Linked DNA regions of Prochlorococcus marinus str. MIT 1214. The main gene of each other region encodes a partner of the protein of the gene in region 2 in a complex. Links are inferred from orthologs where the notes say so. Each region holds a gene or a part of one and is shown on either strand. Other genes may lie near its edges. The genes, in order: accC, accB and accD.

What was found.
Region 1: the proteins of accB (region 2) and accC are in contact, whole or in part, in a solved structure (PDB 8UXZ), measured with the Escherichia coli proteins. The link is inferred for Prochlorococcus marinus str. MIT 1214 from one-to-one orthologs.
Region 3: the proteins of accB (region 2) and accD are in contact, whole or in part, in a solved structure (PDB 8UXZ), measured with the Escherichia coli proteins. The link is inferred for Prochlorococcus marinus str. MIT 1214 from one-to-one orthologs.

The regions. Positions count from the first base shown.
Region 1 is NZ_CP114777.1:1,473,037-1,479,042, forward strand. The notes cover bases 2,264-5,104. They hold accC (acetyl-CoA carboxylase biotin carboxylase subunit), read left to right. Parts: upstream 2,264-2,932; coding sequence 2,933-4,276; downstream 4,277-5,104. Other genes in these bases: O5639_RS08115 (glycosyl transferase), read right to left, coding at 2,264-2,697; O5639_RS08130 (YggT family protein), read right to left, coding at 4,290-4,589; psbX (photosystem II reaction center protein PsbX), read left to right, coding at 4,677-4,847; O5639_RS08140 (Ycf66 family protein), read left to right, coding at 4,931-5,104. Also shown: chromosome segregation protein SMC, read left to right, coding at 1-317; O5639_RS08110 (PRC-barrel domain-containing protein), read left to right, coding at 376-1,419; more of O5639_RS08115, read right to left, coding at 1,420-2,263; more of O5639_RS08140, read left to right, coding at 5,105-5,899; O5639_RS08145 (chlorophyll a/b-binding protein), read right to left, coding at 5,911-6,006. UniProt on the Escherichia coli protein: This protein is a component of the acetyl coenzyme A carboxylase complex; first, biotin carboxylase catalyzes the carboxylation of the carrier protein and then the transcarboxylase transfers the carboxyl group to form malonyl-CoA.
Region 2 is NZ_CP114777.1:1,364,107-1,370,145, forward strand. The notes cover bases 56-2,929. They hold accB (acetyl-CoA carboxylase biotin carboxyl carrier protein), read left to right. Parts: upstream 56-1,182; coding sequence 1,183-1,677; downstream 1,678-2,929. Other genes in these bases: O5639_RS07610 (peptidylprolyl isomerase), read right to left, coding at 56-559; efp (elongation factor P), read left to right, coding at 623-1,186; pdxA (4-hydroxythreonine-4-phosphate dehydrogenase PdxA), read right to left, coding at 1,687-2,712; O5639_RS07630 (SDR family oxidoreductase), read right to left, coding at 2,857-2,929. In the rest of the region: more of O5639_RS07610, read right to left, coding at 1-55; more of O5639_RS07630, read right to left, coding at 2,930-3,756; O5639_RS07635 (hypothetical protein), read left to right, coding at 3,789-4,013; O5639_RS07640 (HNH endonuclease), read right to left, coding at 4,018-4,419; O5639_RS07645 (DUF6554 family protein), read right to left, coding at 4,563-4,985; O5639_RS07650 (hypothetical protein), read left to right, coding at 5,231-5,419; O5639_RS07655 (pyridoxal-phosphate-dependent aminotransferase family protein), read right to left, coding at 5,511-6,039. UniProt on the Escherichia coli protein: This protein is a component of the acetyl coenzyme A carboxylase complex; first, biotin carboxylase catalyzes the carboxylation of the carrier protein and then the transcarboxylase transfers the carboxyl group to form malonyl-CoA.
Region 3 is NZ_CP114777.1:199,440-205,414, reverse strand. Bases 2,540-5,349 are described here. They hold accD (acetyl-CoA carboxylase, carboxyltransferase subunit beta), read left to right. Parts: upstream 2,540-3,407; coding sequence 3,408-4,292; downstream 4,293-5,349. Other genes in these bases: O5639_RS01030 (Gfo/Idh/MocA family protein), read left to right, coding at 4,711-5,349; O5639_RS01035 (hypothetical protein), read left to right, coding at 4,285-4,689; O5639_RS01045 (prepilin peptidase), read left to right, coding at 2,868-3,347; O5639_RS01050 (phosphoribulokinase), read left to right, coding at 2,540-2,807. Also shown: lpxD (UDP-3-O-(3-hydroxymyristoyl)glucosamine N-acyltransferase), read left to right, coding at 1-711; leuB (3-isopropylmalate dehydrogenase), read left to right, coding at 738-1,817; more of O5639_RS01050, read left to right, coding at 1,905-2,539; more of O5639_RS01030, read left to right, coding at 5,350-5,811; O5639_RS01025 (class I fructose-bisphosphate aldolase), read left to right, coding at 5,912-5,975.

The DNA.
Region 1 (6,006 bases), 110 kb from region 2 along the record:
CTCATCCAAAAGGAAAGCCTGTAAGACGGCTTGCAGCTATGTCAGGTGGAGAAAAATCTTTAACTGCTTTAAGTTTTCTTTTTGCTTTACAACGTTTTAGACCTTCCCCATTTTACGCCCTTGATGAAGTTGATAGTTTCTTGGATGGAGTAAATGTTGAAAGGTTAGCTGCGTTAATTGCTCAACAAGCTCAGCATGCCCAATTTCTTGTCGTAAGTCATAGAAGACCTATGATTGGAGCCTCAATGAGGACTATCGGAGTTACTCAAGCACGGGGAAATCATACTCAAGTTGTTGGGTTGCCAATCGCAGCTTGATTGAATTTACTAAGATGGTCCAATATGGTTCTACCAATCTCATTTCTGCATATTTGAGTTGACCAACACTCAAGCTCCACAAGAATCAACATCTGCTGTACCTAGTGACAGATTATGGCTTCGTTCTGAGTTGATGGGCACTCAGGTTATAACTCGTGATACTGGACGCAGGTTGGGTCTTGTAGGAGAAGTTGTTGTTGATATTGATCGCAGAGAAGTTGTTGCTTTAGGACTACGAGATAATCCTCTAACACGTTTTTTACCTGGATTGCCACGATGGCTTCCTCTTGATCAGATTCGACAAGTAGGTGATGTGATTTTGGTAGATACATTAGATTCATTGAGTGAAAACTTTGTTCCTGAGAGATTCAATAAAGTTATTAATTGCCAAGTGATTACTGAATCAGGTGATCAGTTGGGAAGAGTACTTGGATTTTCTTTTGACATTGAAACTGGAGAACTACTTACTTTAGTTATGGGAGCATTAGGCGTTCCATTATTAGGCGAAGGGGTTTTAAGTACTTGGGAGATGCCTGTTGATGAAATTGTTAGTAGTGGTCCTGATCGAATAATTGTTTATGAAGGTGCTGAAGAGAAATTAAAACAATTAAATAGTGGTTTTCTTGAAAAGCTTGGTGTAGGTAATTCGGGATGGGAAGATAGCGAAAGAGAAAGGTATAGAGTTAATCTCGTCCCAGTTGAAAATCAATTGACCTCTGGAGAAAGTGCAAATGATGATCAAAGACTTCTAGAACAATCTCAAGAGGAGATTTTTGAAGAAGAAGAGATGGAATATGTAGAATTACAAGATTCAGAACAAGAACAATATAATCAAGAATTAAGATACCTAGATGAATCTAATCAGTCTTCAATTTATTCAGAAACTGATGAAGATGACGTAAGTTATACTGAATCAAAATTCAATACTAGTTCTGATACTTTTCAAGCAAAAATATCCTCTCGTAATACTAAAAATAGGTCACTAATAAATAGAGATGAAGAGCCTATGGATGTTGAGCCTTTGGAAAAACCATCTATCAAAAAATCTCAGGTTCCTCTATCTAATGATAAAAAAAATTCAGATATTGAAGATCCATGGTGATTAACTTAAAAGTTTTTTCTCTTTTAGAAGATTAATAATTTCTTGACAAAATTTCTTTGTTGCTCCTTTAAGACCTCTAAGTGCTTGAAGATCTTCTTTTTGGCCAGAAAGCCTTTCAGGTGAATTTAACCAATCAACTGTTTCTTCAGCTATTTGGGTTGTGCTTATGTGTCCGATTCTTTCAGGTACAATCATTCTTTTTGCCGATATATTTGGCCAAGCCAGAAATCCTCTTTTTCTCAGTTTTACAAAGCTAATGAATAAACCTAGGCATCGTTTTAAAATTGGTAATCTAGCTATTAAACCTACAATCCCATCCCATGCTTCCATAACTAGAATGTGTTGTGTAGGTACGACAACTATCATCGGAATATTTAATGAGCCCAGCTCAGCAGTATTGGCCCCTACTGTTGTTAAAGCTATATCACACTGACTGAGATCACTATATGCTGGATGCTTTTCTTGCACTAAAATCACTGTCGAATTATTGGTGATTAATATTCCTCTTGCTTCTTTATTTTTGGCTTTAGAAATTGATTTTATTCCAGATTTATATTGTTTGGTAATTATATTTTTTTTGCTACCATAATATTTGATTTCATCGATATTTGTGGTGGGAGCAATAGGTATTAGAAACTTACAATCTGGCATAGATTTTGATATTTTATCAGCTACATCAAGAAAAAAAGGTATTCCAATTTTTAGTTTGGCGCTTTTTGAACCTGGCATAAGAGCAATCCACTTTCCAGGAGGCAGTGGATCATCAATTTTTGCAGTTTCTGTTAAGTCAGCTGTCAGGTCTCCTATTACTGAGCAACGATTTTGAATTCGTCTTGGCAGTTTCTCAACGATACTTTCCGACATTGTGACAATACGATTATTCCAAAACGGCCATCTTGCGATCCATTCTGCATATGTCATATTTAAATATCCCAATCTTGCTGAAAGCAGAACGCTCCAAAATTGATCTCCTCCTAAAAAAATTACTAATCCTTTGGATGGCCATGAACCAAATTTTTTAGGCTTTATAAGAAGTTTCCAGAAATTTTTTGCTTTTATTATATTTTCAAATTGCAACCATTTTTTGGCAACGAGATTTTCATTGCCAGTTGCGTTCGGGCATGGAACCAAAACAAGATTTAAGGATATTGAAGATGCCTTTGCTTTAGGTCTTAGCGCAATTTGTTTATGCAGCTCTTGAGCCAGTGGCTTAACCCAAGTAGCTAGTTCACCTGGTCCATTTGAGACAAAGATAATTGCTACAGGATCATTACTCATTTATTGATGAGCATTAGTTTTGAAAAATGCGGATGGCGAGACTTGAACTCGCAAGGCCGAAGCCACATGTTCCTTAGACATGCGCGTATACCAATTCCGCCACATCCGCAAGGTAACTCAGTTAAACACCAAGTAACCATGATCATAATGCTAAACCTATTAAGCTTCTACTTAATGCGTTTCTGTGTTGGGCACTAATACTGATACGATCCGCCAGAGGACTAAATAAATTTGAATGCCCATAGGCAAATTGCTGATAGCTAATCGTGGCGAAATAGCTTTAAGAATTCTCCGGAGCTGTCGTGAGATGGGGATTGCAACTGTTGCTGTTTACAGCACTGTGGATAAAAATGCGTTACATGTTCAATTAGCTGATGAGGCTGTTTGTGTAGGAGATTCTCCTAGTAGTAAAAGTTATCTTAATATTCCAAACATATTAGCTGCAGCAACATCACGAGGTGTTGATGCTATTCATCCTGGTTATGGCTTTTTAGCTGAGAATGATCGCTTTGCAGAGATTTGCGGAGACCATGGGCTGATTTTTGTAGGTCCATCTCCTCATGCAATACGTTCGATGGGTGATAAGTCGACAGCTAAATCGACTATGCAGAAGGTTGGAGTACCAACTGTTCCTGGAAGTGAGGGTTTGTTAGAGAGCGTTTCAGATGCATCCCAGCTGGCTTCTGAAATGGGCTATCCAGTAATGATTAAGGCAACAGCAGGAGGCGGTGGAAGAGGCATGCGTTTGGTGGGACATGCTGATGAATTGGATAATCTTTTTAAAGCTGCACAAGGGGAAGCAGAAGCTGCATTTGGTAATCCAGGTTTATATATGGAGAAATTTATTGATCGTCCAAGGCATGTAGAGGTTCAGATTCTTGCTGATCGTTTTGGAAATGTTGTGCATCTTGGAGAGAGAGATTGCTCGATTCAAAGACGACATCAGAAATTGTTGGAGGAATCACCCAGTCCAGCTTTAGATGATCAGTTGAGATTACAGATGGGAGAAGCAGCAGTTGCAGCAGCAAAAAGTATCAATTACGAAGGTGCAGGGACAGTGGAGTTCTTACTGGATCGTCATGGAAACTTCTATTTTATGGAAATGAATACTCGAATACAAGTTGAGCATCCAGTAACGGAATTAGTTACAGGTATGGATCTCATTTCAGAACAATTACGAATTGCAGGAGGAGAAAAATTAAAATTTAGTCAATCAGAGATCAAGCTTGAGGGACATGCAATCGAATGCAGAATTAATGCTGAAGATCCAAGTCACAATTTCAGACCCTCTCCAGGTAAAATTACAGGCTGGTTGCCTCCTGGTGGGCCTGGTGTCAGGGTAGATAGCCATGTGTATACCGGTTATGACATACCTCCTTTTTATGATTCTTTAATAGGAAAATTAATTGTTTGGGGAAGAGATAGAGAAGCTGCACTTAAACGTATGGAAAGGGCTTTAAACGAGTGTGCAGTTACAGGAATTACAACAACTATTGATTTTCATTTGAAATTACTCAAGAGAAAAGAATTTACAAAAGGGGATGTCCATACAAAGTTTGTCGAACAAGAAATGTTGTAAATAGTTCTAAAGATCAAAATATAATTTGAGTTAGTAAACCTTGTTGACCAAGAAACAATTCGCGAAAAAGGCTTAAGAGACCTACCCAAATAATTGGAGTAACATCTACTCCTCCTATAGGTGCCACAATTTTTCGAGTAGCTGCAAGTATAGGTTCAGTTGGTAAAAAGATAATTGGCCATAAACCAGTTCTTAAATCTATTTTTGGATACCAAGTCAAAATAATTCTGAGAAGGAATGCAAGGGTTAGCGAACCTATTAAAAAACCCATTAAAAAATGCAGGGTTGGAAGACTTTTAATTAACAGAGGCATCACAAAGCTCAAAGCATTATTGAATAGATGGCATAAATCATCTTTTATTGCGTAAGATTACTCGGTCTTGCATAAGAATTAGCTGAAATGACTTTTCATTTTTTAAATTTGTTCCTTAGTGCTGGAGCTTCTGGTCAAGCTGCTACTAGTTCTGCTGTTGGGATGATAGGGAGTTTTCTTGCCGCTGGAGCTTTGGTAGTTGCACCTGCTGCTGCTGCGTTGATTTGGGTAAGCCAAAAAGATGCATTGAGTAGATAGCCCTAGCAAACACCTATTTATGCCATAGACTGATAAATATAAGGTTGGTTTCAACCTGAAAATGTTTATTTAAGAGGGCAAACTTGGTCAATGCCAGTCTAAATTGGGCCAGCATTGTTGGCATCGTTCTAGCTGTATGCGGAGCTGGCTTATATTTTCTTAGATCTTTTAAGCCAGCATTGGCAAGAGATTACGATGTATTTTTTGCAGCTATTGGTTTGCTGTGTGGAGGGATACTTTTTTTTCAAGGTTGGCGTTTAGATCCCATCCTTCAGTTTGGACAGTTTTTACTTGCAGGAACAACTGTTTTCTTTGCGTATGAAAGTGTTCGCCTGAGAGGTATTGCAACAGATCAAGCACGAAGATCTTCATATTTTGATGATGAACCTGAGTTGCCAAGATCTTCTAGAGGAAGTTTGTCTGATGCAGGACCTGATAGAAATTATGATCGATTTGAGGAAACTCAACCTATTAATAGAAGATTTTCTGGTAGAGAAGATTATCAAGAAGAATATCCAGATGATGAAAAATATGGAAGACGTCCATCTAGGGCGGCAATCCCTGAGCAGGCTGTAAGTAGAAGGCCCAGAAATATTAGTTCTCCAGAAATTAATTCTCGAGGAGCCGAGAGAGATAGGAGAATGGAACGATTTAATAATCCAGAATCTTCTTCAGATAGAGCCTCAAGCTTTGGCGATAGGAGAATTAGCCGACAAGAAAGTAGGAGGGGGACTCGTCCTTCAGCAAGTGTTCAAACTTCAAGTCGTAGAAGAAATGGAGCCCCTAATCCCTCTCAAGTATCATCTTCAAGATTAAATTCTGATAATGCAAATATACCTTCAATGGGATCTAGGAGGCCTTCTAAAACTAACAATAATATTGAAGATGCTGCCTTTTCTAGTTCTGAAAAAGGAGTAAGTAGAACTAGTAGAAGACCTGCAAAGAATTCCTCTGAAAACCCTGTCAATCGAAGATCATCTTCTACAAGCTCTTATTCATCGTCCACAAGAAAGTCGAGACCAAGAGATAACAGCTCAAGATTTGATGATTAATCAAATAATCATTATTTATTAATTATTCCAGCCCATTCCAAAAACGATATCTTGCTAATTGCTTCAACAAGTAGAACGGCCATAAGACCAAGCATTGCAAATCTTCC
Region 2 (6,039 bases):
TAATTGCGCTCATATTTCCTTTTGATGTTTTTATTTCTACATTTGCTCTCCCTAAGAGTCTAGGTAAATTGTCATATTCACTAGGGATTGCATATGGAAAATCATTAGTGATTAAAAGAGATTCTAGATCATCAATTGTTTTTAAACTTTGACGTCTGACATCAAGAAATGAGACTTTATTTTTTTCGTTTGCTATTTGCCTTAATTCATCAAGCTCTTCATTTAAATTTGAGAGCAAATTAACTGCTTTTTCTTTATTTTCATCTGGCATTGAATCAAGAATTTGATTTTTTCTATTACTTACTAAAAATTGACTTCTTGAGGTGGCTTTGCTGATAGCTGACCATCTACTTCCTCGAAGATCATCGCTCGTATCTTCAAGTTTGTTTTGTAATTCACGTAATTCTTTTTGGTCAATCGGTAAAGAATTTCTTAATATTGCATAAGGATCTTTTAGTCGATTACCATTTGGAAGGCTTGCAGCAGCAGGGTCAATCCATGGAGAACTCAAAGAAAATAGGATTGTTATCAGGGCAAGAATGCAAATCTTTTTTGCCATGTTAATTCTATGTTTTGCATGACTTTGGCACAGACTTATGATCGATTGGTATCTTTTGTGTGAATGATTTCAAGTAACGACTTTCGCACTGGCACTACTATCGAGTTAGACGGTGCAGTTTGGCGTGTTATTGAATTTCTACATGTCAAGCCTGGTAAGGGTTCTGCGTTTGTCAGGACTAAATTAAAAGCTGTTGTGAGCGGTAGTGTTGTCGAAAAGACTTTTAGAGCTGGGGAAATGGTTCCTCAAGCTCTTTTGGAGAAATCAAAGTTGCAACATACTTACATGGACGGAGATGATTTTGTATTTATGGATATGACTTCTTATGAAGAAACACGCCTAACTGCTGAACAAATTGGAGAAAGTCGGAAATATCTAAAAGAAGGGATGGAGGTTAATGTAGTGTCCTGGAATGAAAAACCACTTGAAGTTGAATTGCCCAATTCAGTTGTTTTAGAAATAAAAGAAACTGATCCTGGGGTTAAAGGTGACACTGCTTCAGGAGGTACAAAGCCAGCAATCTTGGAAACAGGAGCTCAAGTTATGGTTCCATTATTTATTTCAATTGGTGAGAAAATTCGGGTAGATACTCGAAATGACACTTATCTAGGACGAGAAACACAATGACAATGAATCTTGATCACGAAGAGCTTCATCGCTTGTTGGCAAGTCTATCTGAGAGCGATATTCAAGAGTTTCGACTTGAGGGAGAAGACTTTTATTTGGAAGTTAAACGTAATCTTGGGACTTCTTCAGATTCAATAACTTCTCAAAAGAAATCGACATCCGAAGAGATTGATCCACCACATCAACGCAAAATTGAGGCTTCACCAGTTCCAAGCACACCTCCTCCTTCAGTTCCAGGATCACGCTCTGATTTGGTTGAAGTTACTGCTCCCATGGTTGGGACCTTTTATCGGGCACCAGGGCCAGAAGAGCCTCCTTTCGTGGACATCGGATCGAGGATCAGTGTTGGGCAAGCAGTTTGTATTCTTGAGGCAATGAAATTAATGAATGAATTGGAGTCAGAGGTGAGTGGAGAAGTAATTGAAATTCTTGTTGAAAATGGAACTCCAGTTGAGTTTGGTCAAGTATTAATGAGATTAAAACCTTTATAGATTTTTAATTTATCGAGAAAGAAGCCAGGCATTATTAATTGCAGCAATCATGCTTTTTTCTCTGGCCTTGAACTTACCTGCAATATCTAGAGCAGTACCATGATCAGGAGATGTTCTTACAAATGGTAGTCCAAGAGTTGTATTTATAGCTTCGTCAAAGGCTATTAATTTGACTGGTATTAGACCTTGATCATGATATAAAGCAAGAATTCCGTCAGGCGCATTATTGGAAGTTGAGAGAGCATTCCATGCATTTGCTGATGAAATCCAGCAAGTGTCTGGAGGTATAGGTCCGCTTATTTTTACTTCTGGATTATCTAATTTCCATTCATTTAAAATGGGAATCATTAAGTTTTGTTCTTCTATGCCAATCTTTCCTTCTTCTCCCGCATGTGGATTTAAGCCTGCTATGTGAATTAATGGTTTTTCTTTGAACTGACGACAAAAATTCAATAAAGTATCTAATTTAAATCTAATTAATTCTTTTGTTAAATTATTTTTGATTTCATTAAGAGGTATATGCGTTGTCGCTAGTAAAGTATTAAATCTCCATCCATTATTTGGTGATATTGCTGTAAAAAGCATTGATGTTTTTTTATTAGTTAACTTTCCTAATAATTCAGTTTGACCTGCAAATTCATGCCCAGCTTTATGCCATGCTATTTTTGAAATAGGTGCTGTGACTAAAGCTTTTGCTTTTCCTTGTAAAAGTATATTTGTAGCATTTAAAAGCCATTTAAAGCTTGCTGCGCCAGTATACTTATCAACTTTTCCTGGTATTATTTCTTTTTCTAGAGGTATATCAATAATATCAAGCTTGTTTGGGTTAGGGATATTATATATTCCATGTTTAATTAGCTTTAAATAAGTTGTATAAATATTATTTTTGCATCCTACAAGTAAAGGCTTTATTTTCTCATTTAAGCATTTAGAGGCAAGAGCTTTTAATATTATTTCGGTCCCTATCCCTGCAGGGTCTCCCAATGCAATAATAAGAGTATTTTCGTTGTCTTTCGATGTAGGAAATGTTTTCATGTTGTAATTTTGATCTGTTTTAGCGTGAGTAATGCTTCGTTGTTTTGAATTGGAATAAGTTTTTGATTATATTGGATTTTATTTGGTTATATTTTAGTTATGTATTAAATTTGGATGAGTTTTTAAAAGAACATTGATTAAAGATTATTCATTTATTTTTAATTTTGAGAAACAATTTTTTAAGCCAGATTTAAAATCTGGGTAAATTAGAGAATAACCGAGTTTTTTACATAATAAATTGTTATCAACTTTTCGATTTTCTTGCCAAAAAGATAGTGCCATTGGACTCATTGTTTTTTTTGCAATTTCAAAAGGTACTTTTGATGGTAGAGATATTTTGGCTAATTTAGCTGCGTAATCAATCACTTCAAGATTATTGCTTGGTAAGTTATCAGCTACATTGACTACAGATGGATTGTTTCCTTGAGAATAGAGATTAATCAAAAATAAAACAGCTCCAGCAATATCATCCACATGAATTCTTGAAAATACTTGACCAGGCTTGTCGATCATTTTCGCTGTTCCTTTCAACAGGCTTTCATATGCAGATCTTCCAGGTCCATAGATACCTGGAATTCTAAGTATTTGAATAGGAAGCTGTGTTGCTAGCCATTGTTTTTCACAGGAAAATCTACGGATACTTCTTTCTTGTTGAGGATTAGGAGAAGTATTTTCATTTACCCATTCTCCTTGAGTGTCTCCATACACTCCAGTAGTAGATAAGTAACCCACCCACTTTAAATTTTTTGAATTTAGTAATTGACTCTTAAGTCTAAGTAGTACAGGATCTTCTCCACTTAATAATGGAGGTATACAACTTAGGACATGCGTTGCCCCCTCGAGAATTTCATCAGACAGCTCTTGATCAACATTAAATGTGAAATCAGCCCCCTTACTTTTTTCTTTTCTTCTACTGCACAAAACGTTTGCACCTAAATATCTTCCTGCACTTGCGACTCTTTGACCGCTATATCCACCTCCAAATATGATTAATTTCGATTTAGGCTCTAAAGGATCCAATTGCTTGACAATATCTTCAATCATTAGTACAAATGTATTATGTTGATTATTTAGGAATGATTGCTTCTTGTTTAAAGCCTAGTCTGAATTCCAGCATAGGTGTTGTCAGAATAAGGAACGATAAAAGATTACCTTCTCAAAAGAAAAATCAAAATTTGATCAAGCCTTTGATTGCTGCAATTTGTTTTCTCTTTTGTATTGTAGTTGTTCCTGAGAAGCCCATGAATCTAGCTTCCATATGTGAAAAATATAATTCTTCAGATGCCTGTCAAGTCTGGTAGAAATCTAAGCTGCTTGCCAAGAATAATCTTCATTCAATTGATCTTTTGATTTTTCATGTTGCTTAGGTTGAGCCCATTTTAGAAGTCTCAAAGCTAAGCGTATATCTCCTTCCGTCCAAGCTCTTATTGCCATAGAACGTCTTGGGTCATAAAAACGTTGTTTTCTGTACCATTCAAATGCATTGCTATCTGTTTTCTTTCCATTGCATGAAAGACAGGCAGGTACACAATTTTCAGTAATGCTTAAACCACCTTGACTTCGTGGCAAAACATGATCAATTGATTCTGAAAGCTTCCCACAATATATACATTTTTTTCCTGTGAAATCATGTAATGATTTTCGCCATCTTCGATTGCGCAGCTTTGGGCAGAGATCTTCTAAGAAAACCGCATCCCTATTGTGCATAAGTAAAAATTATCTAGTAGAATTTTCCCTCGACAAAGAAATAAGTCAATGTATCGAAAATATCATTTTTCTATTTTGTAAGATATTTTTTATTTTTGATTGATTAAATTTATTTATATCTTTTTATATCAACATAAGCTTTATCAATAGTTATAAGGATCTAAATATTTTCCTTTTGGACTTTTTTCTGGGTTCTGGATAGATGATTTTGTTTCATCTTTTAATTGCTGATCATCATCTATTTCTATTGAGATTGAGCCACCGGAATACATATCGCCTAAATAGCTAATGCAATCTTCATATTTTATTGGATCTAGAACTACTTCTTCAACAATTAGTGAGGCGGCTTGCTTAGGTGAAGTTTTGAATAGTCCTTGTTTTTTATTTTTTATAAATTGATACGCTGCTTGCCAGCTTGGCTCATGAGTATTACCTCCATTCCTCATAAAGCAATATATGTCTGCCCCGTTAGTGACTGCTGCATTAGTTTTGACGCCTAAAGTAGTACTGCATACTAAACAAATTATTGAAATAGGTAAGAAGTTTCGACTTATCCCAATTGGCATAATTTTTAAGAGAATTATCGATTTTAAAATATCTATTATTTTTTACTCTGTCTAGTTTTAGTTCGAATTAGTAATTCTTTGTTTTTATCTATTTTAATTATTTATGATTTAACCAAATATCGTATTTGAAAATCGATGAATTAAAATTTTACTGACGATTTCCCTTAGCCTTTATTCTACGAATTAACTAACTATCTTTTGATATAATGAATTGATAAAATCGTTTGTACTATTTAATTCTAATAATGAATACGATACAAGTTAAGAAACAGGCATTTTTAAAAGAAGCTGGCTATTTTTTTAAGAATGCATCAGTATATGCTGATGAAGGCGATTTACAATCTTGCGCTGGTTTAATTTTGAAAGCACTTGACAAAGAAAGAATGGCAAGTGTAGTTGGGCCTCAAGTGCTTCATTTGATTAAAACTAGATGATTATTCATAAATTTATTTAAGTTTATAAATATTAGTTTGTTTTTACAGACTTTTACATATAAGAATCGTAAAAGATGAATAATTAAAATAATTATTTTAATTGATTTAAGACTGAAATAGTTTTTGAAACCCCTGTTCCAGCTGGAGCTTGTAGTTTTCCCATTTTATCTAGAGTGCTTTCTAAAGCTGAAATTACACTCAGAATATCCCTATCGTTCACAAAGCCTAAATGCCCAATTCTAAAGATTTTTCCTTTTAAGTGATCTTGTCCTCCCGCTAGGAGTATATCGAAATCATTCTTTATGGATGTTCTGATGTTTTCTGCATCTATATTTTCAGGTTTAACAGCTGTTATTGCGGGGCTTCCAAAACCTTCTTTTGTGAATAAGGTTAAACCCATAGCTTTTATTCCTTCTTGCGTTGCTTTTTGATGACGAGCGTGACGCTTAAAAATATTATTTAGTCCTTCATTTTGCATCATTGTGAGTGATGCTTCCAAAGCAAAATATAAATTTATTGCAGGAGTGAATGGATTACTATTTTTATTTACTGTCTTCAAATATTGTCTTAAATCTAAATAGAATTTAGGTAAATCTGATAGAGAATTTGCTTCCCATGCT
Region 3 (5,975 bases), 1.2 Mb from region 2 along the record:
AGTTCTGTCATCGGACAGAATGTAAAAATTGGTGTAAACGTTTCTATAGGAGCTAATGCTTATATTGGAGATAATACTGAAATTGGAGATGGGACTATTGTTCATGCAGGCGTTGTTATCTATAAAAATGTGAGCATTGGTGCCAAAAATTTAATTCACGCAAATAGTGTTATTCATACTGGATCTAAACTTGGCGACGAATGTGTAATTAATGCTAACGCCGTTATAGGTGGTGAAGGTTTTGGATTCGTACCTACATCACAGGGATGGAAGAAAATGCCTCAGGTGGGAATAGTTATTTTAAAAAACAAAGTAGAAGTTGGTAGTGGATCAACAATTGATAGGCCTTCAGTAGGAAAGACAATAATTGGTGAAGACACAAAAATTGATAACCTAGTACAAATTGGTCATGGAGTAACTACCGGCAAAGGTTGTGCGATGGCTGCTCAAGTTGGTATTGCTGGAGGCGCACAGATTGGAGACGGAGTTATTCTTGCTGGACAAGTTGGTGTCAGTAATAGAGTAAAAATTGGCGATAGAGTGATAGCCAGCTCCAAAACAGGAATCGTATCAAATATTGATGCAGGAAAGGTGGTTAGCGGCTTCCCTGCTATTCCCAATAAACTATGGTTAAGATGCTCTGCTAATTTCAAAAAACTACCTGAGATAGCAAAAGCCATTCGTCAATTAGATCGCAGAAAATCCAGGTAAGTTTTTCCCTTAATTAATAAGAACAAATGAAGTCTTACAAAATAACGTTATTGCCAGGAGATGGAATTGGTCCAGAGATAACAAACGTCACGCATAAAATCCTTGACCTCGTCTCAAGAAAATTTGGCTTTGAAATCAAATTTAAAGAAATGCCTTTTGGCGGGTCCGCTATAGATTCAGATGGTATCCCCTTACCAGATAGAACTCTTCAAGAATGTAAGAACTCTGATGCTGTTTTGTTAGCAGCAATAGGAGACCCAAAGTATGACGAATTACCTAGGGAGAAAAGACCTGAAACAGGTTTACTTAATCTCAGATCTTCTTTGGATCTTTTCGCAAATATAAGACCAGTAAAAATAATTCCATCCTTAACAAAAGCAAGTAGCTTGAAAGAAGACTTTGTTAAAGAAGTTGATTTAGTAGTAGTCAGAGAACTTACTAGCGGTATTTACTTTGGAGAACCTAAAGGAAGGATAAAAACAGAAAAGGGAGAAAGGGCATTTAATACGATGACATACACTTCCGAGGAAGTTAAACGAATCGCAGAAATTGCTTTTAAATTAGCCAAACAAAGACGTCAAAAAGTTTGCTCAGTCGATAAAGCTAATGTTTTAGATGTAAGTCAACTATGGAGAGAGGAAACAATCTTGGTGTCTAACAACTACCAAGATATAGAACTTACGCATCAATATGTAGATAACGCAGCAATGCAACTTGTTAGAGATCCAAGCCAGTTTGATGTGATTCTTACAGGTAATTTATTTGGAGACATTCTTAGCGACATTGCAGCCATGCTGACAGGCTCAATTGGCATGCTTCCTTCTGCTTCGTTAACCACTAATGGTCCAGGTGTATTTGAACCTGTTCATGGTTCAGCTCCTGACATAGCTGGAAAAGATATAGCCAATCCAATCGCAATGCTTTTATCTGCTGCAATGATGTTAAAAATTGCCTTTAATGAAACACAAGCAGCAAATTCTTTAGAAAATGCAATTAACCAGATCCTAACTGAGGGTTATAGAACATCTGACTTAATGAGCGAGCAGATAACTAAAAAGGTTGGTTGCTATCAAATGGGAGAACTATTGGCAAAAAAATTAAAATAAATAGTTCACAAATTAAAAAACTCTTTGAATAGTTTCCCTTTGTGGTCAGTCGACCTGTAAAAATGAAAAGTCAATACATAAGCGTCGATGTCAAAGCTTCACCCAGTAGTAGCTGTAACTGGTTCATCCGGAGCAGGAACAAGCACAGTTAAAAGAGCTTTTGAGCATATATTTGCTCGAGAAAATATAGTTCCTGCAGTTGTTGAAGGAGATAGCTATCACCGTTTTGAGAGAATGCCTATGAAGAAGGCAATGTCTGAAGCCCTTTCAAGAGGTGAAAATTTTTCTCATTTTGGACCAGAGGCAAATTTATTCGACAAATTAGAAGACCTATTTAGTCAATATGGAAAAACTGGCGGAGGTCAGAAAAGATATTATTTACATAGCCCAGAAGAAGCTGAGGAACACAACACTCGCTTAGGAACGAAACTAGATCCAGGTCAATTCACTCCTTGGGAAGATATTCCAACAGGAACGGACCTTTTGTTTTATGAAGGTCTACACGGTGGAGTAGTAGGGGAAAATTATGATGTAGCTTCATTCGCAGATTTACTTGTTGGTGTAGTACCAATTACCAATCTCGAATGGATACAAAAAATACATAGAGATAATGCAGAAAGAGGATATTCAGCAGAAACAATCGTCGATACAATTCTGAGAAGAATGCCTGATTATATCAATCATATATGTCCCCAATTCAGCAGAACAGATATTAATTTCCAGAGAGTACCGACAATTGATACATCAAACCCATTTATTTGTCGAAATATTCCAACACCAGACGAAAGTTTTGTAATTATTCATTTTAGAAAAGGTTCAAGGGAAAAATGGGGTATTGACTTCCAGTATTTATTAGGAATGATTCATGATTCCTTCATGTCTAGTCCAACAAGTATTGTTGTTAATGGAGGCAAAATGGGCTTTGCTATGGAACTTATTCTTACACCAATTATTCATAAAATGATAGAGGAGAAGAAAGCAGCAGGCTAATTAAATTAATCAATAAATCCAAGCTGCTTATATAGTTTTATCAGATAAAGTTAATAAATAATGGCGATTAATATATTCTTTACTTTAATACTTTTTTATATCTTGTATTACATCTCGATAGAAGATATAAATACAATGCTAATAAGTGAAAACAAATTGATATCATTTGCAATTTCAGGTCTTCTTTATTTGTTTTGCACAGGTTTATCCAAAGAAACAATAGATATTACAGATTTAATAATAAATAATTTTTTTTCAATGGTTGTTATCTTTATAACAATGTATTCAATAAGTAAAATAGGTTATAAGATTTTCGGAGTGAATTCATTAGGAATAGGTGATATAAAACTCACTTCTTTCAGTACAATATGGCTTGGTATAGAATTCAGTTTCTTATCATTATGCATTTCATTTTTACTATCAGCTATATACAGTTTGCATGGAAAAGTCACTAAAAAATTAAGAGCATTTCATCAGTATCCATTTGCACCATTCCTATCAATTGGAATATTTTGTTCTTGGATTATAGATAAGATTTAAACTTTCGAATCCTTTTAAAGGGACTCAAGGTATTAAATTAAATTCAATCACAACATAGCTGTGTCATTATTCGACTGGTTTGCTGATAGAAGAAAAGGCCAATTTGTTGGCAAAGTCACTCAGGAATCTGAAGAAAGTGATGGACTATGGGAAAAATGTCCAGAATGTGGACAGGTAGTTTATAGAAAAGATTTAATAGATAATTGCAGTGTTTGCAGTAATTGTGGGCATCACAATCGAATAGATAGCGAAGAGAGAATAAGACTAATTTCTGATCCAAATACGTTCAAATCAATCAATAATCATTTAACTCCCGTTGACCCACTGGGTTTTAAAGATCGACGAGCTTACGCAGATAGGCTCAGAGAAAGTCAAGCTAGTACTGGTCTTAAAGATGGAGTATTAACAGGGACATGCGAAGTTAATTCTATTCCCATGGCATTAGCTGTAATGGATTTCAGATTCATGGGCGGCTCAATGGGATCTGTTGTGGGAGAGAAGCTCACAAGGCTTATCGAACATTCAACTAAAGAAAAACTGCCATTACTGATTGTTTGCGCTTCGGGTGGTGCGCGAATGCAAGAAGGGATGTTAAGTCTGATGCAAATGGCAAAAATTTCAGGGGCCCTTGAACGACATAGAGATGCACAGTTGCTCTATATGCCTTTACTTACACATCCCACTACTGGAGGAGTTACTGCTAGTTTTGCCATGCTTGGAGATTTAATACTTGCAGAACCCAAAGCACTTATTGGATTTGCAGGGAGAAGAGTAATTGAACAAACACTTAGAGAAAAACTTCCTGATAATTTTCAAACAGCAGAATATCTTCAAGACCATGGTTTCGTAGATACCATTGTACCAAGAACAGAACTTAAAGAAACTTTGGCAAAGATACTTCGATTACATAAGACACAAGAAGTAAAATTACAAACTAATGCTTAAAATAAATCAAAAAATAAAAAATAAATTTAATTTTCTCTTGAATATATTAGTATTAATATTATTAATTTTTTTCAATAATACAAATATAGTATATGGAGCCAATACTAATTGGGTTGAAGTTAGTCGAACACCTGCTGGAATTCAATATTTAGATAGAGATAGTATTGATATTGAAGAAAAAGGAATAATAGAACTAACCACAAAATACATAAAAATCGCCCCTAGCACTTCAAAGGAAATAGAGGAGAATATTTATATAATGAAAATCAATTGTATGACTAATAAATTCAAGGATATTTCAGTTAATGGTAAACAGAATTTATCCGCAAAATGGGAAGACCCTAATGGGGATAAACTTTTAGATGATGTGATTTCAGATAGCTGCGAAAATGTTTAAACTCATCAATTATTTAAAAGAATGATCAATACAGATCATCCGATTCGCATAGCAATTGCAGGACTGGGTTTCGGTGAAAGTGTTCATATTCCTGCATCATTATCTAATAAGAATATTGAGCTTGTGGGATTGTGGCATCCTCGGCCAGAAAGGCTTAAAGAAGCCTGTAATAAGCACAATCTTCGTGCCTACGAGACCTGGGAGGATTTAGTAAATGATTCCAAAGTAGATGGAATAATCATAGCTACTCCGCCAGCACCCAGATACGAGCTTGCACTAGAGGCAATTAAAGGAGGAAAACATCTTTTACTAGAAAAGCCAATTTGCTTAAACTCTGAAGAAGTAAAAGAGCTTCAAAGAAATGCTCTAAAAAGAAATTTAAAAATAGCTGTCGATTACGAATATCGAGCGGTTCCTCAGTTCATGCAAGCAAAGCGAATAATTAACGAGAAGAAACTAGATGAACCATATTTTGTAAAATTAGATTGGCTAATGAGCAGCAGAGCTAATCCAGATAGACCATGGAATTGGTATTCAGACGAAGATTCTGGTGGAGGGGTATTGGGCGCGTTAGGCACCCATGCTTTTGACATGATTCATTGGCTCATTGGTCCAACTCATTCATTAAGCGCAATAAATGCAACTTCAATCAAACAAAGATTTTGTACCCAATCAAAAAACACTAAAAAAGTAACAAGTGAAGATGTAAGCATTTCTCAACTACAAATTAAAAGCATTAATAACAATTTGATTCCAGCTCAAGTAAATCTCTCTGCCGTAACAAAACAAAGCCGAGGTTTTAGTCTAGAAATTTATGGGCGCAATGGAACTCTTATTCTTAGCAGTGATAATCAGAAAGATTATGTGCACGGATTTGGGCTGTGGTTCTCAACTAAGGAAGAAGTTCTTAAAAGTATTCAACCAGATTCAGATCTTTCTTTTTCAAAAATTTGGACAGATGGACGAATTGCCCCAGTAGCAAGAATACAAAACTGGTGGGTTCAAAGCATAAAAGACGGTACACCAGTTATTCCAGGCTTAGCTGAGGGATTAGCAAGCCAAATTGTTTGTGACAAGGTTAAAGAATCAAACTCGATTGGAATGAAGCTTGAAATCAATTAGAGAAATGCACAGAAAAATATAAATTTTCTTTTTTAGGTGTAATAAGCCACAAAAAGGGCCTTTGATATGGAATAATCTTAAGGAAATTTTTGTTGCATAAATGGCACTCTCGTACTACGCAGAAGAACTAAAGAAAACGGCAAGTGCCATAGCCCAGCCAGGCA